4 regions of the Hydrogenophaga electricum genome follow, and region 2 is predicted to be linked to each of the others. Evidence: predicted binding sites of a transcription regulator. Region 2 holds the regulator's gene; each other region holds the start of a gene.

Region 1 (7,528 bases), on a different contig from region 2:
ACACGTACAGATGCTGGCTCTTGCCGCCGCTGTGCGTTTCGGCCTTGGGGCCGTTGGCGCGCTGCGGGTCGCGGGCTTCCACGCACAGCGCGGTGCGGGTGAGCCAGGCGGCCGATTCGCCGCGCTGCGGGAAGCGGGCCGACAGGGCCTGGGCCGGCGCTGCGCCCGGCAGGGGCTGGCCGGGGCGCAGGCCCAGGGCGGCGGCTTCGCCGTCCTCGAACCAGTCGGTGCCCTGCAGCGAAACGGTGCCACCCTCGGCAAAACCACCGCCCACGGTGTGCGGGTGCACCTGGTGGCGCAGGGCCGTGCCCGAAGGCAGCGGGTCGCGTGCGGAATGCGGGTCCTGCTCGATGTGATAGGGGTAATCGCCCTTGGAGACCCAGGGCAGCGAGTCCAGCGGCAGGCGGTAGCCCATGGGCGAGTCGCCCGGGATCAGGTACATGCGCTCGTCGCGGAAGAACCAGGGCCCGGTCGACCAGACGGTGCCGGCGACGCGGTGGAACTGGCTCTTGCCGTTGCTGGAGAGGGTGCCGTGGCCCGATGCCTGCAGCGGCAGCACGTAGCCGACCACGGCTTCCAGGCCCTGGTCGAAGACGCGGCGCAGGCGCACACGCTCCAGCTCGTCGTCGAGCTTGCTGTTGAACGGGTCGACGTTGACCGGCAGGCGGCGCTCGCGCCAGAGGTAGTACCAGGTGTCCTCGTAGCCCGGGGTGATGTACTGGGTCGACAGCCCCAGCCGGCGTGCCAGTGCCTGCGTGAAGCGGCGGGCGTCGTCGTCGGTGTAGTGGGCGTCGTCGCGCTCGTCGGCCAGCAGCGCCGGGTTGAACCAGCACGGCTCACCGTCGGCGCGCCAGAACACCGACAGCGCCCAGCGCGGCAACTGTTCGCCCGGGTACCACTTGCCCTGGCCCATGTGCACGAAGCCGCCGTCGCCATAGCGCTCGCGCAGGCGGCCCAGCAGTTCGGTGGCGTAGCCGCGTTTGGTCGGGCCGAGTGCGTCGGTGTTCCATTCGGCCGCGTCGCGGTCGCTGGTGGCCACGTAGGTGGGTTCGCCGCCCTGGGTCAGGCGCACGTCGTGCTGCATCAGATCGGCGTCGACCTGCGCGCCGAGCTTGAGCACGTCGGCCCACTGGTCTTCGGTGTAGGGCTTGGTCACGCGTGGCGATTCGTAAACACGCGTCACGCCCATGTGGTGCTCGAACTCGACCTCGCACTTGTCCATCGCGCCTTCCACCGGCGCGGCGCTGGAGGGCGTCGGCGTGCAGGCCAGCGGGATGTGGCCTTCGCCGGCGAGCAGGCCGGAGGTGGGATCGAGGCCGATCCAGCCGGCACCGGGCAGGAAGACTTCGCACCAGGCGTGCAGGTCGGTGAAATCGACTTCGGGGCCGCTGGGGCCGTCGATGGCCTTGACGTCGGGGGCGAGCTGGATCAGGTAGCCCGAGACGAAGCGCGCGGCCAGGCCCAGGTGGCGCAGCAGTTGCACCAGCAGCCAGCCGGAATCGCGGCAGGAGCCGCTCTTGAGCGTGAGGGTCTCTTCGGGCGTTTGCACGCCCGGCTCCATGCGGATGGTGTAGGCGATGTCGCGCTGCAGGCGCTGGTTGATCGCCACCAGGAAGTCGATCGTGCGCTGCTCGTTGCGGTCGGTTTCGTCCAGGTACCGCTTGAGCAGCGGCGTGAGCGGCGCGGCCGCAAGGTAGGGTGCCAGTTCCTGCTTCTGCGCCTCGTCGTAGGTGAACGGGAAGGTTTCGGCGCGCGGTTCGAGGAAGAAATCGAACGGGTTGTAGACCGCCATTTCGACCACGAGGTCGATGGTGACCTTGAATTCGGTGGTGGGTTCGGGGAAGACCAGGCGGGCCTGGTAGTTGGCGAAGGGGTCCTGCTGCCAGTTGATGAAGTGGTTACCGGGCTCGATCTTCTGCGAGTACGACAGCACCTTGGTGCGGCTGTGGGGGGCGGGGCGCAGACGCACGACCTGCGGGCCGAGTTTGACCAGGCGGTCGTACCGATAATGGGTGATGTGGCTCAGGGCAACGTGGATGGCCATGCTCGGGCTTTCAACAGGGAGAACAACGATGACACCGCAGAATTTCCGGAGGCTGCCACGGTGCTTACGCACCCTAGCAAGTCCCGCGCCATCATCGCATGCCGGCGTGACAGCCGGGCGTGTTACCTGCCGGTCGAGATGGCCGACCCTGCACTAGGGGCCGGCCTTGCGGTGGATGGCCGTCTGGCCCCTGGCCGCGCTGGCGGGGGTGCTGGGTGTCTGGGTCCAGCTTCAGCAGGCGTCGCTGAACCCGGTCGGAATCTGGGCCGCGGCGGCGCTGGGTGGCGTGTTGGGGCTGGCCGCGTTGCGCGGCTGGGCGCGTGTGCCGGTGCGCCGGTATCGCCGCCAGGTGCTGATCGTGGTGAGCATGATCGCCGCCGCGGCGCTCGCGTTCGGCTGGACCGGGTGGCGGGCGCTGGCGCAGGAAGCGCAGCGGCTCGATCCGTCCCTGCAGGGACAGGATATTCGGGTCACGGGGCAGATCGAAGGGCTGCCACAGCGCGGTGAGCGCGGGCCGCGCTTCGTGCTGCTGGTCGAGTCGGCCACGCCTGCCGGGGATGCCCGCGCATTGGTGCTGCCCGAGCGCCTGCTGCTGACCTGGTACCCGACGGAGCCGGTGCCGGCGCCCGATCTGCGCGTCGGCGACCGCTGGCGCCTGACGGTGCGGCTGCGCAGCCCGCACGGGGCGGCCAACCCCCATGGGTTCGACCGCGAGCGCTGGTTGTGGGAACGCGGCATCGGGGCCACGGGGTACGTGCGCACCGGCGCCCGGGTCGAAGCGCCGCAGCCCTTGCCTGGCGGCGCGTGGCACCCGGTGGCTGTGGCCCGGCAGGCGGTGGCCGGGCGCATCGCAGACGCCGTGCCCGACCCGCGCCGCGCGGGGGTGCTGGCGGCCCTGGTGGTGGGTGAGCAGAGCGCCATCGACCGCAATGACTGGGCCCTGTTCCGGGCCACGGGTGTCGCCCACCTCATGAGCATTTCGGGCCTGCACGTGACGGTGTTTGCCTGGCTGGCGACGCTGTTGATCGGGGCACTCTGGCGCCGCCTGGCGCGCTGGCGTCCCCAGGTGTTGCTGGCGGTGTCGGCGCCGGTGGCCAGTGGCCTCGGCGGCTTGGCGCTGGCCTGGGGGTATGCGGTGTTCTCAGGCTGGGGCGTGCCGGCCCAGCGCACGGTGCTGATGCTGGCGATCGTGGTCGGCCTGCGCCTGCTGGGGCGGCAATGGCCCTGGCCGGTGACCTGGCTGACGGTGATGGTGCTGGTCCTGCTGATGGACCCGATGGCGCTGATGCAGCCGGGTTTCTGGCTGAGCTTCGTGGCGGTGGCCGTGCTTTTTGCCACCGACCCGGCCGGCGGGCGCCGCGCCGGGCCGAACGATGCGAACACCGGGGGCTGGCGCGCGGCTGCCCGGCGGGTGGGGACGCTGGTGCGCGAGCAGGCCGTCATGACGGTGGCGCTCGCCCCGCTGACGCTGCTGCTTTTCGGGCAGTTCTCGGTCGCGGGCCTGCTGGCCAACCTGGTCGCGATTCCGTGGGTGACCCTGCTGGTCACGCCCCTGGCGCTGCTCGGTGTGGGGCTGCCGCCCCTGTGGTCGCTGGCGGCCTGGGGTGTGCAGATCCTCGACCTCTGGCTGCAGTGGCTGGCGGGTTGGTCCTGGGCGGTGGTGTACCGGCCCATGGTGCCCTGGCCCCTGGCGCTGGCGGCTGTGGCCGGTGGCGTGCTGCTGGTGTTGCGCTGGCCGCCCTGGTTGCGCCTGGCGGGTTGCCTGCTGCTGTGGCCGGCGCTGACCTGGGCGCCGGCCCGCCCGGCGCCGGGCGGATTCGAACTGCTGGCGCTGGACGTGGGCCAGGGCGGCGCGGTGCTGGTGCGCACGGCCTCGCACAGCCTGCTCTACGACACCGGGCCGCGTTATTCGCCGGGCAGCGATGCCGGCGACCTGGTCATCCTGCCCACGCTCCGCGCGCTGGGCGAGCAGCCCGAACGGGTGGTGGTCAGCCACGGCGACAGCGATCACGCCGGCGGGGCGGCCTCGCTGGCCCGGGCCTGGCCGGCGGCGCAGTGGCTTTCGTCGGCGGCACCGCATCCGCGCTGCGAAGCCGGCCAGCGCTGGGAATGGGACGGGGTGGTGTTCGAGGTTCTGCACCCGCGGGCTGCGCTCTATGGCGATCCGGCCGGGGGGCGGTCTTTGTCTTCCAACGCGCTGTCCTGTGTGCTGCTCGTGAGCAATGGCCGCCAGGCCGCGCTGCTGGCCGGTGACCTGGATGCCGCGCAGGAAACCCGCCTGGCGCTGGCCCGGCCGTCCTTGCGGGCCGACGTGCTGCTGGCTCCCCACCACGGCAGCCGCAGCTCATCGAGCCCGGTGCTGCTGAACACGCTGCGGCCCGCCTGGGTGCTGGTGCAGGCCGGTTATCGCAACCGGTTCGGGCACCCGGCGCCCGAGGTGCTCGACCGCTACCGGGCCCGGGGCATCCGCTGGGCGGCCACGCCCGAATGCGGCGCCATCACCTGGCGCAGCGACCACCCCGACGGCGTGGCCTGCGAGCGCGCCCGGGCACCCCGCTACTGGCAGTACCGCGCGGAGCCGACCGATCCGGCGGGCGCCACGGCTGTGCCGGAAGGGGACGCGGGTTGAGGCGGTGCGAAGGCGCTGGCGCGCGGTGGCCACGCGCCTGTCCACTTTTCGACGCGAAGGCCCTCGGCATGGGGGTGGTAGCTTGCGGCTGGCCCGGTCCTTGCTATGCTGTGGTCAGGAGAAAAAGCCCATGAGCCGACCGATGTTTGACGAAATGAACGCCTCGCCCAGCGAGGTTCGGGCCCACTACCTGAAATACGCTCGGTGGCTGTCGGAACAACCGGAAGAGGTGATGCTCTCCCGGCGCGAAGAGGCGGAAATGATCTTCCGCCGCGTCGGCATCACCTTTGCCGTGTACGGAGCCAAGGACGAAGACGGCTCCGGCACGGAACGCCTGATTCCCTTCGACCTGATTCCGCGTGTGATTCCCGCGCACGAATGGCGGCGCATGGAAGAGGGCCTGGTCCAGCGCGTCACGGCGCTCAACCGTTTCATCCACGACGTCTACCACGACCAGGAAATCATCAAGGCCGGCATCATCCCGGCCGACCAGATTTTCCAGAACGCGCAGTTCCGCCCCGAGATGATGGGCGTGGACGTGCCCCAGCAGATCTATTCCCACATCTCCGGTATCGACATCGTGCGCGCGCCGGTGCCCGGCGGTGACGGCACCGAGGCCGAGTACTACGTGCTCGAAGACAACCTGCGCGTGCCCTCGGGCGTTTCTTACATGCTCGAAGACCGCAAGATGATGATGCGGCTGTTCCCCGAGCTGTTCACCGAAAACCGCGTGGCGCCCGTGGCGCACTACCCCGACCTGCTGCTCGAAACACTGCGCGCGGTCAGCCCGGCCACCACGGCCGAGCCCACGGTGGTGGTGCTCACGCCCGGCATGTACAACAGCGCCTATTTCGAGCACGCCTTCCTGGCGCAGCAGATGGGCGTGGAACTGGTCGAGGGCCAGGACCTGTTCGTCAAGGACAACTTCGTCTACATGCGCACCACGCGCGGCCCCAAGCGCGTGGACGTGATCTACCGCCGCGTGGACGATGATTTCCTCGATCCGCTGGTGTTCCGCCCCAATTCCACGCTGGGGTGCGCCGGCCTGCTCAGCGCCTACCGCGCCGGCAACGTGGCCATCTGCAACGCCATCGGCACCGGCGTGGCCGACGACAAGTCGATCTACCCCTACGTGCCGAAGATGATCGACTTCTACCTCGGCCAGAAACCGATCCTGAACAACGTGCCCACCTTCATGGGCCGCGACCCGGAAGACCTCAAGTACATCCTCGCCCACCTCAAGGACCTGGTGGTCAAGGAAGTGCACGGCGCCGGGGGCTACGGCATGCTGGTCGGCCCGGCGGCCACCGCGGCCGAGATCGAGGAATTCCGCCAGGCCGTGGTGGCCAAGCCGGAGGGCTACATCGCCCAGCCGACGCTCAGCCTCTCGACCTGCCCGACCTACGTCAAGAGCGGCATCGCCCCGCGCCACATCGACCTGCGGCCCTTCGTGCTCAGCGGCAAAGAGGTGCAGATGGTGCCCGGCGGGTTGACCCGGGTGGCGCTCAAGGAGGGCTCCCTGGTCGTGAACTCGTCACAGGGTGGTGGCACAAAAGATACCTGGATCCTGGAGAACTGAAGCATGCTCTCGCGTACCGCCGATCACCTTTTCTGGATGTCCCGCTACACCGAGCGGGCCGAGAACACCGCGCGCATGCTCGATGTCAACTACCAGACCTCGCTGCTGCCGCAGTCGGCCGCCGTGGCGCAGGTGGGCTGGGAAGGCCTGCTGACCATCAGCGAGCTCATGCCGGCATTCCGGGCCAAGTATGGCGAAGATGGCATGACGCCGCGCAACGTGCTCGACTTCATGGTGCGCGACGAGAACAACCCCTCGTCCATCATCTCCTGCCTGCGCGCGGCGCGCGAGAACGCCCGTGCGGTGCGCGGCGCGCTGACCACGGAACTGTGGGAGACCCAGAACCAGACCTGGCTGGAGCTGACCCGCGTGCTCAAGAGCACCGGTTTCGAGCGCGACCCGAGCGAGTTCTTCGAGTGGGTGAAATTCCGCTCGCACCTTTCGCGCGGCGTGGCCATCGGCACCATGCTGCAGGACGAGGCTTTCCACTTCTACCGCATGGGCACCTTCCTGGAGCGCTCGGACAACACCGCACGGCTGCTGGACGTGAAGTTCCACGCCGTGCAGAGCGACTTCTTCGGCGCCGCCAGTGAGGAAGACCAAGAGTACGACTTCTACCACTGGAGCGCGATCCTGCGGTCGGTCTCGGCCTTCGAGGTCTACCGCAAGGTCTACCGCGACGTGATCACGCCCGAGCGGGTGGCCGAGCTGCTGATCATCCGGCCCGACATGCCCCGCAGCCTGGCGGCCAGCCTCAACGAAGTGGTCAACAACCTGGCGGTGGTGGGCAACGACCATTCGCAGGAAACCCAGCGCCGGGCCGGCAAGCTGCGCGCCGACCTGCAGTTCGCGCGCATCGACGAAATTCTGGCCACCGGCCTGCATGCGTTCCTGACCCAGTTCCTGGACCGCGTCAACGATCTCGGCTGGCGCATCAGCCAGGACTTCCTGGTGCCGACGCACTGAGCGCCGGGCGCCGATCGTCCGCGAATGCCACCGGGGCCCCTTGAGGGCCCCGGTGCTTTTGGGCGGGCAACGAGGGGGTCAGGCTTTGGCCGTGCCCAGGCGGGCCGAGACGCGGGCATGGCGCTGGCGGCGCACGCGCCAGGCGAGTACGGCGCTGCTGAGCCAGTACGTGAGCAGCCCGCAGGCACAGGCCAGCACCGCCAGCCCCAGGACCAGCGGTTTGCCCACCGTGGAGGCGTAGTCGACCACGGCGCCCAGGGCCGACAGCCATCCGGTGCCGGACGGGTCGGCCGCTTCCAGCGGCACATCC
Region 2 (7,528 bases):
TGTCCTGAGCATCCCAAGACCTGGAGAACCTCATGGATGCCTTCATCGACCAACCCCTGGGCCAACTGGCCCGCCGCATCGCCGGCGCTACGCGCGTGTTCGACGCCCATGGCCTGGACTTCTGCTGCGGCGGCCGCCACACACTGCGCGAGGCCGCCACCTCGCGCGGGCTCGACCCGCAGCCGATTGCCCAGGCGCTGCAAGCCGTCGCCGCCTTGGGCACGCCCACCGGCGAGCGCGACTGGAACAGCGCCACCCCGACCGAACTGGTCGACCACCTCCTGACCCGCTTCCACGCCGTGCACCGCGAACAGTTGCCCGAGCTGGTGCGGCTGGCGCGCAAAGTGGAGCAGGTTCACGGCGACCGCCCGGACTGCCCCACCGGCCTGGCCGACCACCTCAGCTCCATGCAGCAGGCGCTGGAAAGCCACATGCAGAAGGAAGAGCAGGTGCTGTTCCCGATGTTCGCGCGCGGCCAGGGCACGCTGGCGCGCATGCCCATCGGCGTGATGCGGCGGGAACACGACCACCACGGCGAGTCTTTGCAGCATCTGATGGCGCTGACGCAGGACATCACGCCCCCACGCGGCGCCTGCACCACCTGGCGCGCTCTCTACCTGGGCCTGGCCACCTTCCGCGCCGACCTGATGGTCCACATCCACCTCGAAAACAACGTGCTGTTCGAGCGCTTCGCGCCCGCACTCGCGCACTGAAACCGGAGCACCGACATGGGTCCGTACAAGAAACACTGGTTCGCGCTGATCGGCGTGCTCATCGCGATGTTCTCGCTGCTCGGCTACTTCGGCGCCGACGTCTACCGCTCGGCCCCGCCGATCCCGGCCCAGGTGGCCAGCACCGACGGCCAGGTGCTGTTCGGCCGCGACGACATCCTCGACGGCCAGACGGCGTGGCAGTCGGTGGGCGGCATGCAGTTGGGCTCCATCTGGGGTCACGGCGCCTACCAGGCGCCGGACTGGACGGCCGACTGGCTGCACCGCGAGCTGACGGCCTGGCTGGACCTGGCCGCGCAGGCAGCGCACGGTCAGTCTTTCGCGCAACTCGATACCACCGCCCAGGGCGCCCTGCAAGCACAACTGCGCGCCGAGTACCGCGGCAACGGTGTCGACGCCGCGCAGCGCCTGGTGGTCAGTCCCCGGCGCGCGCAGGCGATGGCCGCCACCGCGGCCTACTACGAGCGCCTGTTCGCCGCCGATCCGGCGCTGCGTGGCACGCGCCAAAGCTACGCCATGAAAGAAGACACCCTGCCCAGCGCCGAGCGGCGCCAGGACCTGACACACTTTTTCTTCTGGACCGCCTGGGCCGCGGCCACCGAACGCCCCGGCTCGGCGGTCACCTACACCAACAACTGGCCGCACGAGCCGCTGATCGGCAACGCCCCCAGCGCCGAGAACGTGGTCTGGTCGGTCGCCAGCGTGGTGATCCTGCTGGCCGGCATCGGTTTCCTGGTGTGGGGCTGGTCCTTCCTGCGCGCGTACGAGGCGCCGCTGCCCACAGCGCCGACACACGACCCCCTGACGCTGAGCGCGCTCACCCCGTCGCAGCGGGCTCTGGGCAAGTACCTTTTCCTGGTGGTGGCCCTGTTCGTGTTTCAGGTCTTCATTGGCGGGTTCACCGCGCACTACACGGTCGAAGGCCAGCACTTCTACGGCATCGACGTGTCGCAGTGGTTTCCCTACGCGCTCACCCGCACCTGGCACATCCAGAGCGCCCTGTTCTGGATCGCCACCGGCTTCCTCGCCGTGGGCCTGTTCCTGGCGCCCGTCATCAACGGCGGCAAGGACCCGAAGTTCCAGAAGCTCGGGGTGGATGTGCTGTTCTGGGCGCTGGTGTTCGTGTGCGTCGGCTCCTTCATCGGTAACTACCTGGCCATCGCGCAGAAGTTGCCACCAGCCTGGAGCTTCTGGCTCGGCCACCAGGGCTACGAATACGTCGACCTCGGGCGCCTGTGGCAGATTCTCAAGTGGGTCGGTATCCTGCTGTGGCTGGTGCTGATGCTGCGCGGCGTGCTGCCGGCGCTGCTGTCAGGAGAGCGCCGGGCCGCCCCAAGCTCTTCTGCTCCCCTTGGGGGACGGGCCGGGCGAAGCCTGGACCTGGGGGCCAACAGTTCTGATGGCGAAGACAAGAACCTGCTCGCCCTGCTGACCGCTTCGGTCGGGGCCATCGGTCTGTTCTATGGCGCCGGCCTGTTCTACGGCGAGCGCACCAGCCTCACGGTGATGGAGTACTGGCGCTGGTGGGTGGTGCACCTGTGGGTCGAAGGTTTCTTCGAGGTCTTCGCCACCGTGGCGCTGGCCTTCGTCTTCAGCAGCATGGGCCTGGTCTCGCGCCCCATGGCCACCACCGCCAGCCTGGCTTCGGCCTCGCTGTTCCTGCTGGGCGGCATTCCGGGCACCTTCCACCACCTGTACTTCGCGGGCACCACCACGCCGGTGATGGCGGTGGGGGCGGCCTTCAGCGCGCTGGAAGTGGTGCCGCTGATCGTGCTGGGCCACGAAGCCTGGGACAACTGGCGCCTGAAGACCCGTGCGCCCTGGATGGACAACCTGCGCTGGCCCCTGATGTGCTTCGTGGCCGTGGCCTTCTGGAACATGCTGGGCGCGGGCGTCTTCGGCTTCATGATCAACCCGCCCATCTCGCTGTACTACGTGCAGGGTCTGAACACCACACCGGTGCATGCACACGCCGCCCTGTTCGGGGTGTACGGCTTCCTGGCACTGGGCTTCACACTGCTGGTGCTGCGTTACCTTCGCCCGCAGTTCGTTTTCAGCCCCGTCCTGATGCCAACCGCGTTCTGGGGCCTCAACGTCGGCCTGGTGCTGATGATCGCCACCAGCCTGCTGCCCATCGGCATCCTGCAGTTCCACGCCAGTGTCAGCGAGGGCCTGTGGTACGCCCGCAGCGAAGCCTTCCTGCAGCAGCCGCTGCTGCAGACGCTGCGCTGGGTGCGCACCTTCGGTGACGTGGTGTTCATCGTTGGCGCCGTGGCCATGGCCTGGCAGGTGGTGTGGGGCCTGGCCAGCCGCGGCGCACCCGCCACCACGCTGCGCACGCGCACTGCCTGAGCACGCACCGAGCGCCCTGCCTGCCAAAACGCCGCCCTTTGGGCGGCGTTTTTTCGGGTCTGTCAGAGCGCCTTGCGCAGATTGGCCGGGGCGATGCGCAGCGCCTCGCGGTACTTGGCCACGGTGCGGCGCGCGCACTCGATGCCCTGCTCCTTGAGCATGTCCGAGAGCTGGTTGTCCGACAGCGGTTTTTTGGTGTCTTCGGCCGAGATGAACTGTTTGATGAGCGCGCGCACCGCGGTGCTCGACGCGTTGCCGCCGGTTTCCGTGCCCAGCGAAGAACCGAAGAAGTACTTCAGCTCGTAGGTGCCGAACGGCGTGGACATGTACTTGGCCGTCGTCACGCGGCTGATGGTCGACTCGTGCAGGCCCAGTTCGTCGGCGATCTCGCGCAGCACCAGCGGGCGCATGGCCAGTTCGCCGTGCATGAAGAAATTGCGCTGGCGCTCGACGATGGCGCTGGACACGCGCAGGATGGTGTCGAAGCGTTGCTGGATGTTCTTGATGAACCAGCGCGCTTCCTGCAGGCGCTGCTGCATCGCCGCGTGGCCGCCTTCGCTGTCGCGCCCTCCGCGCTGGCCCCGCAGCGCGTTGGCGTACACATCGTGCACGCGCAGGCGGGGCATGACGTCGGGATTGAGCACCACCTTGAAGCCGCGCCCGGCACGCAGCACGATCACGTCGGGCACGACGATGTTGCGCTCCACGTCGACAAAGCGCCGCCCCGGCTTGGGTTCAAGCCCGGCAATCAGGCCCAGGGCGGCGCGCACCGTCTCGTCGTCCGCCCCCGTGAGCGCACACAGGCGCTTGATGTCACGCTTGGCCACCAGCTCCAGCGGTTGCTGGCAGATCGCCAGCGCGATGCGGGCTGCCGGGGTGTTGCGCAGTTCCTGGATCTGCAGCCGCAGGCATTCGGCCAGATCGCGCGCCCCCACACCAGCGGGCTCCATCGCCTGCAGCCAGCCCAGCGCGATGCGCAGTTGCTCTTCGGCCTCCTCGGCCTCTTCAAGCGACGGCAAACCGGTGTCGGGATGGGCCAGGCGCCACCACGCGCGGGCCAGATCACCCAGATCGCCATCCAGATAGCCGTCATCGTTCAGCGATTCGATGAGGAAGAACAGCGCGGCCGCGTCGTCGTCCCCGATGCGCAGCATGCGCGCCTGTTCGTGCAGGTGGTCCTGCAGGCTGATCAGGCTGCGCGCCAGCTCGGCCGCGCTGGCGGTTTCGTCGTCGTCCGACGCGCCGTTGCGCGGCGGCGCGTCACCGCCCCATTCGCTGTCATCGGGCGCGATTTCGACCGTGCCGTCGCCTTCCCAGCTTTCTTCCACGGGGGCCGAGCCGTCGAGCCGGCCTTCCAGGTCGTCGGCCGGGGCGCTTTCATCCGAGGCGGACAGGCGCTCGCCCGCCGAAGCGGCGGCGCCATCATCCGCACCGCTCCCCGACTCGCTGAGCTGTTCGCCCGCGCTGACCGGTGCGTCGGTGGCCGACAGGCCAAACTCCTCGCGCTCGGCGCTTTCTTCCGTGCGCTCCAGGAAAGGGTTCTCGTCGAGCATCTGCTCGACTTCCTGCGCCATTTCGAGCGTGGACAGCTGCAGCAACCGGATCGACTGCTGCAGTTGCGGCGTCAGGGCCAGGTGCTGCGAAACCCGCAGGGAGAGCGACTGTTTCATGCCGCCGCCCGCTCCGCATCACGCCATGCCGGGCGCATGCCCGTCGGAAGCTGTCCGCCAGGTCCGGTCATCCGCATGCTGGCCTCACATCCGGAAGTGTTCGCCGAGATACACCCGACGCACGTCGGCGTTCTCGACGATCTCGGCCGTGGTCCCGCTGGCCAGCACCTGGCCATCGCTGATGATGTAGGCGTGGTCGCAGATGCCCAAGGTTTCGCGCACGTTGTGGTCGGTGATCAGGACACCGATGCCCTTGTCCTTGAGGAAAGCGATGATCTGCTGGATTTCGAGCACGGCGATCGGGTCGATACCGGCAAAGGGTTCGTCCAGCAGGATGAAGCGCGGCCGGGTGGCCAGCGCACGCGCGATTTCCACGCGGCGACGCTCCCCACCCGAGAGCGCCGGTGCGGGCGAATCGCGCAAGTGGTCGACCCGCAATTCCTTGAGCAGTTCGTCGAGACGGTCGTTGATATCGACCGCCGACAGCGGCTCGCCGTTCACATCGTGCTGCAGCTCCAGCACCGCGCGCACGTTCTGCGCCACCGTGAGCTTGCGAAAAATCGAGGCTTCCTGCGGCAAATAGCCCAGGCCCAGGCGGGCCCGCCGGTGGATGGGCAGGCGCTCGATGCGCATGCCGTCGAGTTCGATTTCGCCACCGTCGGCCCGCAGCAGGCCCACGATCATGTAGAACGATGTGGTCTTGCCCGCGCCATTGGGGCCCAGCAGACCGACCACCTCGCCCTTGTCGACCGAGAGCGAGACGTTCTTGACCACCTTGCGGCTGCCATAGGCCTTGCGCAAGCCGCGTGCTTCCAGCCGGCTGCGGACCGCCATCGGCGCCGGGGCCTCCGCCGCCGTCACTGCTTCTGCTCGGGAAGGGTGTTGGTGGACCGCAGTTGGGCGGGCGCTGTGGCGGGTGCCGGCTTCGCCTGCTCGTCCGGGATCGGGGTCAGCATGGCCCGCACACGGCCGGAAGGATTGGACGCGGTGGCGGCAGCGCCGCCCTTGACGGTGTAGACCTCGGTGGCGCTGCTGTAGGTAATCTGGGTGCCCGAGCTCTCGTCGTTGAGCTGGGTGCCCCGGTAACGGCGCATCACCGCCTTGCCGGTGAACACCACGGTTTCGGAGGCGCTTTCGTATTCGATGCGCTCGCCCTCACCCTCGATCCATTCGTCCACGCCTTCGCGTTTCTGCCGGAAGAAAGCCAAGGCATTCGGTCCCCCGACGAGCAGACCGAACTGGTTGCCCTGCGGGTCCTGGCGCACCTCCATGCGCGCACCGCGCATGATGATCGTGCCCTTGGTGGCCACCACCTTGCCGGTGAACACGCTCAGTTGCTTAGCATCTTCATAGCGCAGGCTGTCGGCCTCGATGTTCAACGGCTTGTCCTTGTCGGCCAACTCCGCATGCACGGCGCCCACGGGCAACGCGCAGGCCAAGGCCAGCAACAGGGAGCGGATCGGGAAGCGGGGGTTTTGAAGCACGGGCATGGCAGGTGAGGGCACGAAACTTGCATTCATTGTAGCCTTCACCGGCCGGCGTTCGGCGCGCATGGCCGAACAAATTGCGGGGCCTTTGACCGGCCCCGCCACCAGGTGACCCAAACCCGGTCAGCCCTTGCGCAGATCGGCGATCAGTGCGTCGGCCACCTGCAGGGTCTTGGGACCTTGACCCGGGACGTAGAAACGTCCTCCAATCCCCAGCGACGGGGTGGCCTCCACCAGATAGGCTTCCTGCATCTGGGCCGCGCGCCGCGCCTTGCCCGCCACCGAAAACGCGTTGTAGTTCTCGGTGAACTTGGCGGTGTCCAGCCCTTGCTTGCCGACCCAGGCGGTGATGGTCTCGGCGGTGGTCAGGCGTTGCCGCTCGACGTGGATGGCCTTGAAAACCTTTTCGTGCAAGGCATCGAGCTGGCCCATCGCTTCGAGTGCGTAGAACAGCCGCTGCAGCGGCACAAAGGCTTCGCTGAACGCGACAGGCATACGACGCACGGTCACGTGGGCCGGTTTCTTCTGAATCCAGGCGCTGAAGATGGGCTCGAAGTTGAAGCAGTGCACGCAGGTGTAGGCGAAGAACTCGATCACCTCCACCTGCCCGTTCGGGGCATCCACCGGCGCGGGGCGGCCCAGGCGCTGGTATTCGTTGCCTTCCTTGAAGCCCCCGACCTGGGCCTGCGCCAGCGGGGACCACAAGGCACCGGATACGGCGCCCGCGCCGGAGGCCAGCAGGGAAGCGGAAAACTGACGACGTTGCATGTAAGGACTCCTGTGATGAGCGGGTTGGTGGCCGGCGCCGCGGCAAAGTTCCCGCGGACGCGGGGTGTCAGCGCGGCACGCGCACCAGCGCCGCCTCCACCCCGCCGGACTCGAGCTGCTCGCGGGTCGCGTCGGCCGGCACCTTCTGCTGGAACGGTCCCACACGGACCCGGAACACCGGTCGCCCGGCCTGTTCGCGCTCGGTGATGTTGGCGGCAAACCCCATCATGGCCAGACGCGCACGCTGTGACTCGGCTTCCTCGGGACTGCGGAAAGCCCCCGCCTGCACAAAGTAGACAAAAGGCTCGGCACCGCCCACGGTGGCTGCGGACGCTGGTGCCGAGGTGTCGCGCGTGACGGTGACCGTCACCGTGCCAGGGGCTGCGGGCGCCGGCGAGCCCAGGCGCGACTGCACCAGGTCACCGATCGGGTCGGCCGAGCTGGCGGGTGCAGCAGGCGCAGCAGCGGGGGCAACGCCCGGTGCCGTCACGGCGGGATCGCCCGATTCGGGCGCCGGCGC
Region 3 (7,528 bases), on a different contig from region 2:
ACCCTTGCTGTTGGCGGTGCTGCACGTGGTCGGGGTGTTGCCCATGCCGGTACTGCAGCGGCTGGACGAAATTTTCTATGACACCCGGCTGCGGCTGACCATGTCGCAAACGCTCGACGAGCGCATCGTCATTGTCGACATCGACGAAAAAAGCCTGGCCGATGAAGGCCGCTGGCCTTGGCCGCGCGACCGCGTCGCACGGCTGGTGGATGTGCTCTTCGAGCAGCAAGGCATTGCCCTGCTGGGGTTCGACACGGTTTTTGCGGAGCCCGACGAGAGCTCCGGCTTGCAGCAGTTGCAACGTCTGGCGGAGGGGCCGCTGGCGCAGCAACCCGGCTTCGCCCAGCAGGTGGAAGCACTGCGCAGCGAACTGGATCGCGATGCCCGTCTGGCAGCGGCCCTGCGCGACCGGCCCGCCGTGCTGGGCTACTACTTCACCAGCGATCGTGGTGGGCGCACCAGCGGTGTCCTGCCGACCCCGGTGATGGATGCTGCGGCGTTGCAGGGGCGCAGGGCCCTGTTCACCCAGTGGGATGGTTACGGCGCCAACATCGCGCCGCTGACGGCCGCGGCAGGGAGCGCGGGGTTTTTCAACGCGATCACCGATGCCGATGGGGTGGTGCGCTCCATGCCTTTGCTGGCCGACTACCAGGGGCGCTACTACGAGTCGCTGGCGCTGGCCATGTTCCGGCAGTTGCTTCAGTGGCCAGCGGTGATGCCGGGCTTCCCGCCCGAGCGCTTTCTTTCGTCCGACTACCTGGCGCTCAAGAGCGTGCGCCTGGTCAAGAACGGTCGGCATCTGGACATCCCGGTCGACCAGCGGGTGGCGGCCTTGGTGCCTTTTCGAGGGAGCGGAGGCCCCGAAGGGGGCTCGTACCGCTATGTGTCGGCCACGGACCTGCTCAATGGGCGCCTGGCCCCAGGCGAGTTGCGCGGGCGCATCGTGTTGCTGGGGACCACCGCCCCCGGTCTCATGGACTTGCGCGTGACGCCCGTGGGCGAGGCCTACCCCGGCGTCGAAACGCATGCCAACCTGCTCAGCGCGCTGCTGGACGGGGACCTCAAGGTCCGGCCCGACTACGCCACCGGCTTCGAGTTGGTGCAACTGCTGCTGGTGGGCGTGCTGCTGGCGGTGGTGTTGCCCCTGCTGTCGGCCGCGAGGGCGGCGTGGCTCAGTGTCTCGGTGCTGCTGGTGCTGGTCGCGCTGAATACGCTGTTCTACACCGCCAGCGGACTGGTGCTGCCCCTGGCGACCACGCTGGTGATGGCCGCCTTCGCCGTGGCGCTGAACATGAGCTACGGCTACCTCATCGAAACCCGCGCCAAGCGGGAACTGGCCCAACTGTTCGGTACCTACGTGCCCCCCGAACTGGTCGACGAGATGGTCAAGGACCCTGACAGCTACAGCATGGCTGCCAGCACGCGCGAAATGACGGTCATGTTCTGCGACATGCGGGGCTTTACCCAGATTGCCGAAGGCATGGACCCGCTGCGTCTGCAGGCGCTGCTCAATGGGGTCTTCAGCCGCCTGTCGCAGGTCATCCGGGCCCACCAGGGCACGATCGACAAATACATGGGCGATTGCGTCATGGCCTTCTGGGGGGCGCCGGTCGACATGCCCGACCATGCGCGGCGCGCCACCGAAGCCGCGCTGGACATGCTGCGCGCCATCGACGACATCAATGCCCGGCATGCCCAGGCTGGCCTGCCACTGATCGGCGTGGGGGTGGGGCTGAACACGGGCGCCATGTGCGTGGGCGACATGGGCTCGGACCTGCGCCGCAGCTACACCGTGATCGGCGATGCGGTCAATCTGGCCGCGCGGCTCGAAAGCCTGTCGCGCGAGTACGGGGTTGCCATCGTGGCCAGCGAAGCGACGCAGGCGCAGGTACAGGGCCTGTGCTGGCAACCCATCGACTTCGTTCGTGTCAAAGGCAAGGCCCTCGCGGTGAACATCTGGACCCCACTGTGCGTGGCTGACGCCGTCACCCCCGCGCTGCGGGAAGAACTTCGACTCTGGTCAGATTTTCAGCAGGCGTGGCGTGCGCGCGACTGGATCGCCTGTGAAACGGCCCTGGAACGCCTGCAGCGCTTGAACGAGAAAAAAGTCCTTTACCGGCTCTGGGCCGACCGGGTAGCCTCTGCACGGATCAGCCCTCCCGACACGGATTGGGATGGCATCACGACGTTCGTCACCAAGTAGGTGACAAACACACCGGAACGCCCGGCCATGTGGCCCGGGTGTGTGGGGGAATACACAGGTCGATTGATGAGGGTCAAAGTTCTCGGATGCTCGGGCGCCATTGCCCAAGGCTGCCGCACCACGTCATTTCTGCTCGACGACGACGTGCTCGTTGACGCCGGCACGGGCGTGGGGGATCTGGCCCTGGACGACATGCTGCGCATTCGCCATGTGCTGCTCACGCACTCGCACCTGGACCATGTGGCCAGCCTGCCGCTGATGCTCGATGCTGTGGCGTCGCGCCGCCTGGCCGCCGGACTGGGGCCGCTGCAGGTGCACGCCCTGCCCGCAACGATTGCGGCCCTGGAGGCGCACGTCTTCAACAACGTCATCTGGCCCAACTTCGCGGTCATTCCCAATGCACAGGCGCCGCTCATGCGCTTCGTGCCCATTCAGGTCGGGCAGACTTTCACCGTGGCTGGCAAAACCGTGGAGGCGCTGCCGGCCGTGCACACCGTGCCCGCTGTCGGCTACGCGGTGGCAGCGCCGCAAGGGCACTGGGTGTTCAGTGGCGACACCGAACGCAACCCCGCTTTCTGGGCGAGGGTGAACGACCTGCCGGTGGCCATGCTCGTGATCGAAACCGCCTTCAGCGACCGCGAGCGCGACCTGGCGCGACGCAGCCTGCACCTGGCCCCCAGCACGCTGGCCGCCGAACTCGACCAGATCGCCCGCCGCAACGCCTACCCAATCTACATCACCCACACCAAGCCGGCCGAAACCGGGCTGATCATGGAAGAAATCGCCCGCTTCGACGCCATGCCTGATGGTGACAGCGAAGCCCGGCACGACATCCGCTGGCTGGCGGCCGGCATGAGCTTTGAGCTTTGAGCTTTGAGCTTTGAGCTTTGAGCTTTGAGCTTTGAGCTTTGAGCTTTGAGTCGCGCAGAAGTGGGCTTGTGTGCCTGAGCCTTCCGCTTCTGGCTCCTGATTACCCCATCGCATCCAGCAGCACCCGACCGCGCCGTCGTTCCCGCGCAGGCGGGATCCCAGGGGCGAGGTCCTGTGCCCCTGGGGGCCTGGGCACGTATGCCCAATCCGAGGCCTCGGGAGTGACAAAACCGGTCTCCGCAAAGAGGGCTGACAAAAAATGTCACCCTGCTTGAGCCGGCTGAGCGTCACAAAGTGTCACCCTCGCGCGTGAAGCGTGAAAAAGACCGCAAAAACAGACTCACTTCGTGCTGGCACGGCATCTGCATCAGTCCTCCCGTCTACTTTCCAACCCTCTCCAAGGAGTTATCCATGAAGCGTTCCCTGCAACAGGGTTTCACCCTGATCGAACTGATGATCGTGGTGGCCATCATCGGTATTCTGGCTGCCGTGGCGCTGCCGGCCTATCAGGACTACACCAAGCGAGCGAAGGTGTCCGAAGTGATCTTGGCCGCCTCTGCTTGCCGTACGGCTGTTACAGAAACCGCTCAATCTACCGCGACCCTGCCTGGCGCTAACGGCTATGGCTGCGAGTCTTCTACGGCTGTTTCGCAGTATGTGGCTAGCGTGGCGACCTCCGCTGCTGGTGTGATCACTGTGACTGCCCAGGGGATTGCCACTGACGTCGATGGCCAAACCATTGTTTTGACTCCTTATGCCGGCGCTACTGGTACTACGGCTATTACTGCTGGCTCGGGTGTTGGTCAATGGGTTTGTAGCGGTACGATTCCTCAGAAGTATCGCCCTGCAACATGCCGCGGCTGATGAGCTGACCTTGCAAAAAAAAAGGCGCCTTATGGCGCCTTTTTTTTTGGAGGACGGCTGTTTCAAGTGGAGTTTAAATGAGGCGTGAAGGTGTTGTTTGAGTATGCATTGATCCATGCGGGTGTTTGTTCGGTGGTGTTCTTGGTCGCCTACTTTTTTGTGGGCTCTAGGTGGCTTTGGTATACAGCTGCAGGCCTGTTCGCGCTGAATATTATTTGGGTGGCTGCTTATTTTCTGATTAATTCCATTACTGGAAATGGCTTCAATGAAGCTGTTCTTTATTATATTCTCAACGCCTCGTGGAAGGATGTGATTCTGCTGACGGCGTATGATGAAGTTCTCTATGCTGTGCCGGTTATTGTGTTGGTGTTGGGTTTATTTTTTTATGGCGTGATCAGGGCTAGATTGCCAAAATTTTTGCCTGCTTCGGTTGGCATGCAACTATTTCTGGTTTTTGGGGGGGCAGCAATGGGGGGTATCATGTCCCCATTGACCGAGGAGGTGTCTCTGACGGCAACCTCTGCGGGTATGAATAAAATTGATCATATCGATCTTCCGAATTTTCTTGCTGCTAACAGTGTTCCGGAGAGGCTGAGCGGGTCAAAGAAAAATCTCATAGTCATTTATTCTGAATCTTTGGAGTGGGCATTTTTTGACGAGAGTCTCTTTCCTGGTTTGATGCCTAAATTGAATGCTTTGAGTGCACAAGGGGTTGTCTTTGAAGGTATTCAACAGGCCCCAATGTCAGAGTGGACTATTGCAGGAATGATTGCAACGCAATGTGGTGTTCCTCTCTCATCGCATCGGTTGAGGAATGAGTCAAATGATTTTGGTAAATTTGCCGGTGGCTATAACTGTTTGTCTGATTATTTGGGAAAGCAGGGTTTTTGGCGTGTCTATATGGGAGGGGCGAGCAGTGATTTTGCTGGCAAAGGGCGCTATTATGAAACGATGAATTTTGAGGAGATTTTTGGCCTTGAAAAATTGTCAAATCCTAATTCGCCTCTGTCAAAATGGGGGATTTATGATGACGAACTTTTGCCCTTGGTGCGACAGAAAATCGGAGCGCTTCGGGCATCGAGTCATCTTCCGTTTGCGTTGGTTACATTGACGCTGGATAGTCATCCCCCAGAAGGTTTTGCTTCACCTGCTTGTAAGCTTCGGGGTGTTCGTTACGGTCGAGGTGATGTCGAGCATTTGAATGCGCTGCGATGCACTGATGAGATTTTGGGCGATTTTCTGGAGCAAATAGTTCGTGACAACATTCATGATTCGACCATTGTGCTGCTGTCGGACCACCTGATGATGAATAGCCAGGCGCGCGAGGCACTGAGCCAGAATTCTGCGCCGCGCCGCAATAGAATGGTGATATGGGATAAGGCCTTGACCCCACGAACGGTGGGTCGGACGGCCAGTCAATTTGACGTAGCACCCACTATTCTCCAGGTGTTACTGGGTCGCTCATATCAGGTGGGTTTCGGGTCTTCCATTTTGGATTCCCAGCCTAATTTGTCCGAGCGCTATGGGAGTCGTGTTTTCGATGAGTCTGTGTACGCGTGGCGCACAGATTCTTGGAAAAAATGGTGAGAGAAGCTTACGCTCTTTTGAGAGCAAGTTTGGTTATTGGAGAGTGGTGGGTGTTTGTGGGAGAGGTACAGGATGGATGTTTCTCACCACCTCATGCACAAACCCCAATTTCTCCAATACCGGTGTCGACAGCGCAAACGGATAGGCGTCGTCCTGTCCCAGACTGCGGTTGAGGCTGTTGAGCACGAGTGAAGTGGCCATACCCTGGCTGAGCAACTCGGTGAAGGCCGTTGGTGACGTTTGTGCGTCTCCGGGTGCGTAGGGATCCTGGCACCGGGTGATGACCGCTTCGCCTGGGCCTTGCAGGCTGAACTGCATCTGGAAGTGGGCGGCGGTTTCCAGCAGGTCCATCAGGTGCAGGTAGTGGGCCCAGGTTTCGGCCCAGTCTTCCCATGGGTGCATGGTGGCGTAGCTGCTGACGTGGTGCGCGGGCCAGTCGGCGGGTGGGCCGGAGGTGTAGTGGCGTTGCAGGGCCTGGCCGTAGTCGGTGCGTTCGTAGCCGAACAATTGGCGAAACTGCTCCAGGGCGGGGGAATTGTTCGGGAAGAACAGGTCCCAATAAAAGTGGCCCACTTCGTGCCGCAGGTGGCCGAGCAGGGTGCGGTAGGGCTCGTGCAGGTGGGTGCGCCGGCGGGTGCGCTCGGTGTCGTCGGCTTCAGCGATGTTGAGGGTGATGAGGCCGTTGGCGTGGCCGGTCATCACGGGCTCTTCGCCGGGCACGTCTTCACGGAATTCGTAGACCGGGGTCGGTAGCGGAGCGTCGCTGGAGCGGGCGTTTTCCAGGCCGAGTTTGGCGAGGGTGTAGTACAGCCGCCGTTTGGCGTGTTCGATGGTGGCCCAGCGCTGGCGGTTGCCGGGGACTTCGAGGTTGGGGATGACGCGGGTCTGCCGGCACGAGACGCAGTAGCCGTCGGGATCGTCGGCCGCGACGAGGAAGTTGCAGGCCTGGTGGTCGGCGTGGTTGCGGCAGAAGCGCCAGGGGCCGTCGATGTCTCCCCCTTCTTCGGGACCCACAGCCCGCAGGCTGAGCACCTCAGGGTCGAAGCCCAGCGCGTGGCGGCAGGTCACGCAGACCAGATCGTTGAAGAACACCAGGCTGCCGCATTGGGTGCACTGGAAGGTTTTCATGGCAACGCCCTCCCGGGTGGCAGACGTTTATTCGGCCACAAAATGCCCGCTCTTGCCACCGTGTTTTTCCAGCAGCCGCACGTGTTGCAGCGTCATGCCCCGGTCGGCGGCCTTGCACATGTCGTAGATCGTCAGCAGGGCCACGCTGCAGGCGGTCAGGGCCTCCATTTCAACGCCGGTCGGGCCGGTGCACTCGGCCCGGGCCAGGCAGCGCACGGCCGGGGTGTCGGGTTCGAGCTCAAAGTCCACGGTCACGCGGGTGAGCGCGATCGGATGGCACAGCGGAATCAGGTCGCTGGTGCGCTTGGCACCCTGGATGCCGGCGATCCGGGCGATGCCCAGTACGTCGCCCTTGCGGGCATGGCCCTCGCGGATGAGCGCCAGTGTGGCGGGCTGCATGGTGATGCGGCCTTCGGCAATGGCCACCCGGTGCGTGGCCGCCTTGGCGGCAATGTCTACCATGTGGGCTTGGCCCTGGGCATCGAAATGCGTCAGGGGGCTGTGGGCAGGCTGGTCGGTCGGAGGAGTCGGGGTGTCGGGCATGTCAGGCAAACTTTGCATGGGATTTACAGAAACCCTGGGCGCTTGGCGGCATCATACGAAGATGCTTGTCCCTGCAGCCTCTTCCGTGCGCGCCGTGTCGCTGGCCGCTGCCCTGTGCGCCCTGGTGCTGACCGCTTCCCTGTCGCCATCGGCGCCCGCCCAGGCGCAAAGCACCCCACCAGGGCGGGCGGGCTCGTCGCTGCCTTCGCTGGGCGACGGCTCGGACATGGGGCTGAGCGAAGAACGCCGACTGGGCGACAGCATCGCGCGCAGCATCTACCGCGATCCGGACTATCTGGACGATGCGGTGCTGGTGGATTACCTCGATTCGCT
Region 4 (7,528 bases), on a different contig from region 2:
GTAGGCGATCCAGCTCGGCGACGGGAAGCGCGCCAGCGGCACGCGGTGGTGGGTGGGCACCAGGCCGAAGCGGCTTTCGACCCAGCCCTTGAGCACGGCGCCGGCCTGGCTGCCGGTGTCGATGCCCCAGCCCTGCAGCAGCCGGCGCCAGCTGCTGCGCCAGCGGCGGCGTTCGGCCGCGCCGAGCGTGGCGGCCTCGGCGGGGGCCGGGGCACGCAGGCCGAAGGCGATGTCCAGGTAGTGCACGAAAACCTCGGCGGCGGCGGGCAGGTCGGGTGAACGCTCCATCAGCTGGAACAGGCCGGGGTGGGTTTCGCGCACCCCGGCGATGGCCAGGGCCACGGGGTGCGCGTTGAACGCGGCGCTGGCCAGCACCGGCGCCGGCACGCCCACCAGGTTGGTGGTGTACCAGCGGTGGGGCTGGGCCTGTTCCGCGTCCATGACCACCGGCGGGTCACTCAGACGGGGCGGTTCTCGTTCGGGTTGCGCACTGGGCCCATGAGCTGCAGGCCCTCTTCGTAGGTGATGGTGTCGAAGGTGACGTCGAACTTCAGCGCGGCGTTGGCAACGGCGTCGAGCTTGCCGGCAGTGTCCTTCTTCTTGAGCTCGGCCTTTTCCAGGTAGAGCAGTTCCAGCATCTCGTTGTAGACCGTGTTTTCCAGGATGGGCAGCACGTAGAACATCGCGCCCTTGTAGGGCACCTGGTACTTCTTGCTCAGGTCGATGTTGTCGCAGTAGAGGAAGTATTTGCCGCCGGCGCTGAGCGTGTCGCCCAGGGCTTCGGCCACGTCCTTGAGCGATTCGAAGGACAGCAGCCAGCCGCAGAAGAACGGGAGCTTGTCGTCGCCGCGCGTGGCGATGGCCATCACCTGGTCGCAGGTGAGTTCGGGCGGGCGGGCCTCGTCGGCGAGCTTGGCGGCAAAGCGCAGCGCGAGTTCGCCCCGGAAGCCGAAGCGGCCGGCCACGTGGGTCGGGGCCTTGAGCACGGGGTTGAGCAGACGGCCTTCGGCTTCGAGGCGGGCGAAAGCGGTTTCATCGATCTCATTGAGCACGGTCGAGTCGGTCATGGCGGTTCCTGAGCGGGGTTGAGGGCGGCCGGATGGCCGGTGTCCTGGAAGCGCCTGTCTGCAATGAACGTACCACCCGCCCGCTGCGCCCGCAGGGGCTGCAAACCCGACACAAACGGCGCCGGCCCCGTGCCGTTTGCGACGCAGGGCGCGGGCTTTGTCGGATTCGGAACAAAGCCCGCGTGTGGCTGGCCCTGCAGTGCGGAGAGCCTTGATTTCACTGGGAAATCGGCAGGAATGGCCCTGTGAAGAAGGGCCGCGGACGTGGGCGAAAAGCATGGCACGGAAGCTGCGATGGACGGGCTGCGCGGACACAAGTCCGGCCGATGCGTGATCCGATAAGAAGACCTATAGGCACGTCAGGCTGACCTGGTCGCGGAGTTTCGCAACCTTGGTTTCAACCCTTCCTTTCTTGGAGTACTGACATGGCTAAGCTTCGTCAAATCGCCTTCTACGGCAAAGGTGGCATCGGCAAATCCACCACCTCGCAAAACACCCTGGCCGCCCTCGCCGAAATGGGCCAGAAGATCCTCATCGTCGGCTGCGACCCCAAAGCCGACTCGACCCGCCTGATCCTGCACGCCAAGGCGCAGGACACCATCCTCTCGCTGGCCGCTGAAGCCGGTTCGGTAGAGGATCTGGAGCTGGAAGACGTGATGAAGATCGGCTACCGCGACATCCGTTGCGTGGAATCCGGTGGCCCGGAACCGGGCGTGGGCTGCGCCGGCCGCGGCGTGATCACCTCGATCAATTTCCTGGAAGAAAACGGCGCCTACGAAGGCGTGGACTACGTGTCCTACGACGTGCTGGGTGACGTGGTGTGCGGCGGCTTCGCCATGCCCATCCGCGAAAACAAGGCGCAGGAAATCTACATCGTGATGTCCGGCGAGATGATGGCCATGTACGCCGCCAACAACATCTCCAAGGGCATCCTGAAGTACGCCAACAGCGGTGGCGTGCGTCTGGGCGGCCTGGTCTGCAACGAGCGCCAGACCGACAAGGAATACGAACTGGCCGATTCCCTGGCCGGCATGCTGGGCAGCCGCCTGATCCACTTCGTGCCGCGCGACAACATCGTGCAGCACGCCGAACTGCGCCGCATGACCGTTCTGGAGTACGCGCCGGAATCCAAGCAGGCCCAGGAGTACCGCACCCTGGCCCAGAAGGTCCACGGCAACGCCGGCAACGGCACCATCCCCACCCCCATCACCATGGACCAGCTGGAAGACCTGCTGATGGAGCACGGGATCATGAAGACCATCGACGAGTCGCAGGTCGGCAAGACCGCCGCCGAACTGGCCGCTGCCTGAGTTTTCCGAGCGCCGCGCCCGCCGAACCCACAGGCCGGTGCGGCGCGGCCCCAGACCCCACCATCCAATGGAGTGACCCATGACCGCCACCGTTGAAGAGCGCAAGGCCGCCAACAAGGCCCTGATCGAAGAAGTGCTCAAGGCCTATCCCGAGAAGATGGCCAAGCGCCGAGCCAAGCACCTGAACCTCTACGAAGAGGGCAAGCCCGATTGCGGCGTGAAGTCCAACATCAAGTCGCTGCCCGGCGTGATGACCATCCGCGGCTGCGCCTACGCCGGCTCCAAGGGCGTGGTCTGGGGCCCGATCAAGGACATGGTGCACATCTCGCACGGCCCGGTGGGCTGCGGCCAGTACAGCTGGGCGGCGCGCCGCAATTACTACATCGGCCAGACCGGGGTGGACTCCTTCGTGACGATGCAGTTCACCTCCGACTTCCAGGAAAAAGACATCGTCTTCGGCGGCGACAAGAAGCTGGACAAGATCATCGACGAGATCCAGGAACTGTTCCCGCTGAACAAGGGCATCTCGATCCAGTCGGAGTGCCCGATCGGCCTGATCGGCGACGACATCGAAGCGGTGTCGAAGAAGAAGAGCAAGGAGTACGAAGGCAAGACCATCGTGCCCGTGCGCTGCGAAGGCTTCCGCGGCGTCAGCCAGTCGCTGGGCCACCACCTGGCCAACGACGCGATCCGCGACTGGGTGTTCGACAAGACCGACCCGAACAAGCGCCCCGACTTCGTTTCCACCCCGTACGACGTGGCCATCATCGGCGACTACAACATCGGCGGCGACGCCTGGTCCAGCCGCATCCTGCTCGAAGAAATGGGCCTGCGCGTGATCGCGCAATGGTCCGGCGACGGCACCATCGCCGAGCTGGAGAACACGCCCAAGGCCAAGCTCAACGTGCTGCACTGCTACCGCTCGATGAACTACATCAGCCGGCACATGGAAGAGAAGTACGGCATTCCCTGGTGCGAGTACAACTTCTTCGGCCCGACCCAGATCGAGAAGAGCCTGCGCGAAATCGCCAGCCATTTCGACGACGCCATCAAGGCCAAGACCGAAGCCGTGATCGCCAAGTACAAGCCGCTGATGCAGGCCGTCATCGACAAGTACAAGCCCCGCCTGCAAGGCAAGAAGGTGATGCTGTACGTGGGCGGCCTTCGTCCGCGCCACGTGATCGGCGCCTACGAAGACCTGGGCATGGAAGTGGTCGGCACCGGCTACGAGTTCGGTCACAACGACGACTACCAGCGCACCACGCACTACATCAAGGACTCGACGCTGATCTACGACGACGTGACCGGCTACGAGTTCGAGCACTTCGTCGACAAGGTCAAGCCCGACCTGATCGGCTCGGGCATCAAGGAAAAGTACGTGTTCCAGAAGATGGGCGTGCCCTTCCGCCAGATGCACAGCTGGGACTACAGCGGCCCCTACCACGGCTACGACGGCTTCGCCATCTTCGCCCGTGACATGGACATGGCGATCAGCTCGCCGATCTGGAGCCTGACCAAGGCGCCCTGGAAGAACTGACACCCCACCGTTTTCAAGGAGAGCGTCATGCCCCAATCCGCCGACAAGATCCTCGACCACGAACTGCTGTTCCGTGAGCCCGAGTACCAGGAACTGTTCAAGAACAAGAAGGAGCAGTTCGAATACAACCACAGCGACGAAAAGGTCGGTCAGGTCATCGAATGGACCAAGACCGAGGACTACAAGGCCAAGAACTTCGCCCGCGAAGCGCTGACCGTCAACCCGGCCAAGGCCTGCCAGCCGCTGGGCGCCGTCTACGTCGCCAACGGCTTCCACAAGACCCTGAGCTTCGTGCACGGTTCGCAGGGTTGCGTGGCCTACTACCGCTCGCACTTCTCGCGCCACTTCAAGGAGCCGACGTCCTGCGTGTCCTCGTCCATGACGGAAGACGCAGCCGTGTTCGGCGGCTTGAACAACATGGTCGACGGCCTGGCCAACGCCTACAACCTGTACAAGCCCGACATGATCGCGGTCAGCACCACCTGCATGGCCGAGGTGATCGGTGACGACCTGAACGCCTTCATCAAGACGTCCAAGGAAAAGGGCTCGGTCCCCGCCGAGTTCGACGTGCCGTTCGCCCACACCCCGGCTTTCGTCGGCAGCCACATCACCGGCTACGACAACGCGCTGGTGGGCGTGCTGCAGCATTTCTGGGACGGCAAGGCCGGCACCACCGAGGCGCTGACCCGCGTGCCCGACGACAGCATCAACTTCATCGCCGGCTTCGATGGTTTTGTCGTCGGCAACATGAAGGAAATCCGCCGCATCTTCGACCTGTTCGGCGTCAAGGTGAACGTGCTGTGCGACCCGTCGGGCTCGTGGAGCACGCCCACCGACGGTGAGTTCCGCATGTACGAAGGCGGCACGACCAAGGAAGAGGTGATCGCTGGCCTGCACGCCAAGGCGACCATCGTGTTCCAGGAATACTGCTGCGAGAAGACCAGCAAGTACCTGGTTGAAAAAGGCCAGGAAGTGGTGGCGCTCAATGCCCCGGTGGGCGTGGCCGGCACCGATGCGTTCGTGATGGCCATCAGCCGCCTGACCGGCAAGCCGGTGCCGGCCGAACTGGAGCGCGAGCGCGGTCTGCTGGTGGACGCCATGGCCGACAGCCAGGCCCACCTGCACGGCAAGCGCTACGCCCTGTACGGCGATCCGGACCAGATGCTGGGCTACACGCAGTTCCTGCTGGAGCTGGGCGCCGAGCCGGCCCACGTGCTGGCCACCAATGGCAACGACGCCTGGGCTGCCAAGGTGCAGGCGGTGTTCGACAGCTCGCCCTACGGTGCCGGCTGCAAGGTTTACCCCAAGCGCGACCTGTGGCACCTGCGGTCGCTGCTGTTCACGGAACCGGTGGACTTCCTGATCGGCAACACCTACGGCAAGTACCTGGAGCGCGATACCGGCACGCCGCTGGTGCGCCTGGTGTTCCCGATCTTCGACCGCCACCACTACCACCGCTTCCCGACCTGGGGCTACGAAGGCGGCATGCGCCTGCTGGTCAACCTGCTCGACGAGTTCTTCGAAACCCTGGACGCGAACACCATCGTCACGGGCAAGACCGACTACTCGTACGACATCATTCGTTGAATGTGTCCCCCCGCGCCGCGCTGCGCGCGTCACCCCCCCAGGGGGCGATGCGTGTGGCCCGGCGGATCCGGTTCCCCCGCATCCTTGCCTTGTCAATGCCTTGTTGCCTGGAGATGGTCATGGACGTCGCTCACGAAGCAGAGGATCCGATCTCGACAGCCATGCCTTGGTACGTGCGGCTGTGGCGCTGGATGTGCAACGGGCGTGATGAGATCAACTGGGAGTTCGACACATGGACACCACCCTGGTGAAACACACGCGGGACGGTCGCGCGGTCGAGGTGACCGGCGGCTGGATCTGTCTGGCCGGTGCGCCCGAGGCCGACCGGCTGGTGCCGGTGACCGAGCACCCCAACCGGCAGGCGATCCTGGCGGCGGTGCCGGACGCCACGCACATGGCGGGCCGCCTGCCGCTGACCTCTGCCGAGGCGTCGGTGGCGCGGGCGGCGCTGATGGCCGCGCAAGCGGCCTTCGACGCCAGCCCGGCGGGCATCGCCCAGCGCCTGCGCCAGGCGCTGTGGGACAAGGTAGCTGCCGAGGGGGTGGAATGAACGGGCGCGGTCTGGAGCGGGCGCCGTGATCCATGTCGTGTCCATCGGGCCGGCGCAAGACCACGCCACGGCCTGGTTCGCCTACGACGACGCCGACTTTGCGCGCAAGGTGGCCGCCACCGACCCGCTGGCCGCGTGGGAAATCCACGATGTCGCGACGGTGGCCGAGCTGCTGGCCGATCAGGGGCACGACACGGTGGACGCCGCCGCGCAGGCCGCCTGTCCGGCCCTGTGCGCACTGGGTGCGCGCTACGGCTGGGAACACCCGCTGTACCGCGCCGACCACCTGCTGGGCCGGGGCGTGCTCAGCGAGGAACCGGTCAGCGTGCGCTCCGCGTTCGAAGCGGCGCTGCAGGCCCGGCCGGGCACGCACCGCCTCTACGGGACGGACACCGAAGCGGTGGGCGCGTTTGAAGGGGCCGACCCCTGGCTGTGTGCCCCCGCGCACTGGCGCGCCCGGCATGCGCTGCACCAGCAACTGCTGGCGCTGGACGTGCTGGCCGACAACCTGTGACGGGACGGCGCCCATGCTTCACCGCCTGCAAAGCGACATCCTGATCCACAGCGGCCAGGCCATCGAGACGCTGCTGCAGCCGATGCAGGCCGAGCACGAACTGTTCGACAGCACGGCCACGCTCAACGCGGTTGAAGCCCACCTGCTGGTGATGGCGCAGACCCTGGCGCACCTGGCGCCGCCGCTGGTGTTGCGCCTGGACCGCATCGACTGGCAGGGCTGGGGGCGTTTGCAGCGGCTGCTGGAAAGCGACGACCCCACCCGGCAGGAAGCCGTCTGGTACGGCGTGCGTGCCCTGGTGCCCGCCACGCTGGCGCTGGTGGCCGACCTGCGGCGGCGCGAGCCGGGCTGGTTCGGCCTGCATGTCTGAAGGTGCCCCGCCGTGGACCGTGTCGGCGGGCCGATGCGGGCCCGCGGGGTTGGCATTTTTTCTTCTCCACGAGGAACCTCATGGAATCCGTTGAAGCCTTTCTGGCGCACGCCATCCGCATCGAACAGGAGGCGGCGCTGCGCTTCGGCCAATTGGCCGATGCCATGACCACCCAGGGCAACCGCGAGGTGGGACGCCTGTTCCGGCAACTGGCGAACTATTCCTTGCTGCACCTGGCCGACGCGCGCGAGCGTGCCGGTTACCGCGAACTGCCGCCGCTGCGTCCCGAGGACTACACCTGGCCCGACATCGAGAGCCCCGAGGCCGCAGCGATCTGGGCGGCCGACCCGATGCTGGGGCGCGAGCAGGCGCTGCAGGTGGCACTGGCCGCCGAACAGAGTGGGCTGGATTACTACAGCGATGTCATGCAGCAGACCGTCGACCTCGAGCTGCGGGCGCTGGCCCAGGAGTTCGCCGACGAAGAGGCGGGGCACGTGGCCGAACTCCAGCGCTGGATTGCCCTGCACCAGGCGGGCCAACCTCTGCCCACGGATGTTTAGCAACAAGCGCCAAAGCGCTGAACACGCCGCGCA

What was found. Region 2 encodes sigma-54, which starts transcription at its own class of promoters, with help from an activator protein. Its sites were predicted from a motif close to TGGCANGNAANCTGCTTT; they were not measured.
Region 1: a site for sigma-54 is predicted at 2,118-2,135, ahead of QQK43_RS03465 (transglutaminase family protein). Genes of this name have one in related genera too.
Region 3: a site for sigma-54 is predicted at 3,425-3,442, ahead of QQK43_RS15000 (pilin). Genes of this name have one in related genera too.
Region 4: a site for sigma-54 is predicted at 1,346-1,363, ahead of nifH (nitrogenase iron protein). Genes of this name have one in related genera too.

The regions. Positions count from the first base shown of each region.
Region 1 covers NZ_BSPB01000003.1:170,897-178,424, reverse strand. The annotation lists gene QQK43_RS03465 (transglutaminase family protein) at 1-2,044, opposite strand, end outside; gene QQK43_RS03460 (DNA internalization-related competence protein ComEC/Rec2) at 2,220-4,673, shown strand; gene QQK43_RS03455 (circularly permuted type 2 ATP-grasp protein) at 4,804-6,252, shown strand; gene QQK43_RS03450 (alpha-E domain-containing protein) at 6,256-7,218, shown strand; gene QQK43_RS03445 (DUF2062 domain-containing protein) at 7,297-7,528, opposite strand, start outside.
Region 2 covers NZ_BSPB01000021.1:23,213-30,740, forward strand. The annotation lists gene ytfE (iron-sulfur cluster repair protein YtfE) at 33-713, shown strand; gene QQK43_RS13320 (nitric-oxide reductase large subunit) at 729-3,083, shown strand; gene QQK43_RS13325 (RNA polymerase factor sigma-54) at 3,146-4,753, opposite strand; gene lptB (LPS export ABC transporter ATP-binding protein) at 4,838-5,587, opposite strand; gene lptA (lipopolysaccharide transport periplasmic protein LptA) at 5,611-6,243, opposite strand; gene QQK43_RS13340 (thiol:disulfide interchange protein DsbA/DsbL) at 6,364-7,008, opposite strand; gene QQK43_RS13345 (SPOR domain-containing protein) at 7,076-7,528, opposite strand, start outside.
Region 3 covers NZ_BSPB01000027.1:764-8,291, reverse strand. The annotation lists gene QQK43_RS15010 (CHASE2 domain-containing protein) at 1-2,203, shown strand, start outside; gene QQK43_RS15005 (3',5'-cyclic-nucleotide phosphodiesterase) at 2,270-3,073, shown strand; gene QQK43_RS15000 (pilin) at 3,485-3,937, shown strand; gene QQK43_RS14995 (sulfatase-like hydrolase/transferase) at 4,022-5,524, shown strand; gene QQK43_RS14990 (zinc-binding metallopeptidase family protein) at 5,558-6,652, opposite strand; gene moaC (cyclic pyranopterin monophosphate synthase MoaC) at 6,680-7,213, opposite strand; partial or broken gene QQK43_RS14980 (M48 family metallopeptidase) at 7,257-7,528, shown strand, end outside.
Region 4 covers NZ_BSPB01000020.1:12-7,539, forward strand. The annotation lists partial or broken gene QQK43_RS12825 (NAD(+)--dinitrogen-reductase ADP-D-ribosyltransferase) at 1-441, opposite strand, end outside; gene QQK43_RS12830 (hypothetical protein) at 459-1,067, opposite strand; gene nifH (nitrogenase iron protein) at 1,493-2,377, shown strand; gene nifD (nitrogenase molybdenum-iron protein alpha chain) at 2,457-3,914, shown strand; gene nifK (nitrogenase molybdenum-iron protein subunit beta) at 3,942-5,501, shown strand; gene QQK43_RS12850 (hypothetical protein) at 5,621-5,752, shown strand; gene QQK43_RS12855 (hypothetical protein) at 5,734-6,051, shown strand; gene QQK43_RS12860 (hypothetical protein) at 6,077-6,565, shown strand; gene QQK43_RS12865 (hypothetical protein) at 6,579-6,935, shown strand; gene QQK43_RS12870 (ferritin-like domain-containing protein) at 7,016-7,495, shown strand.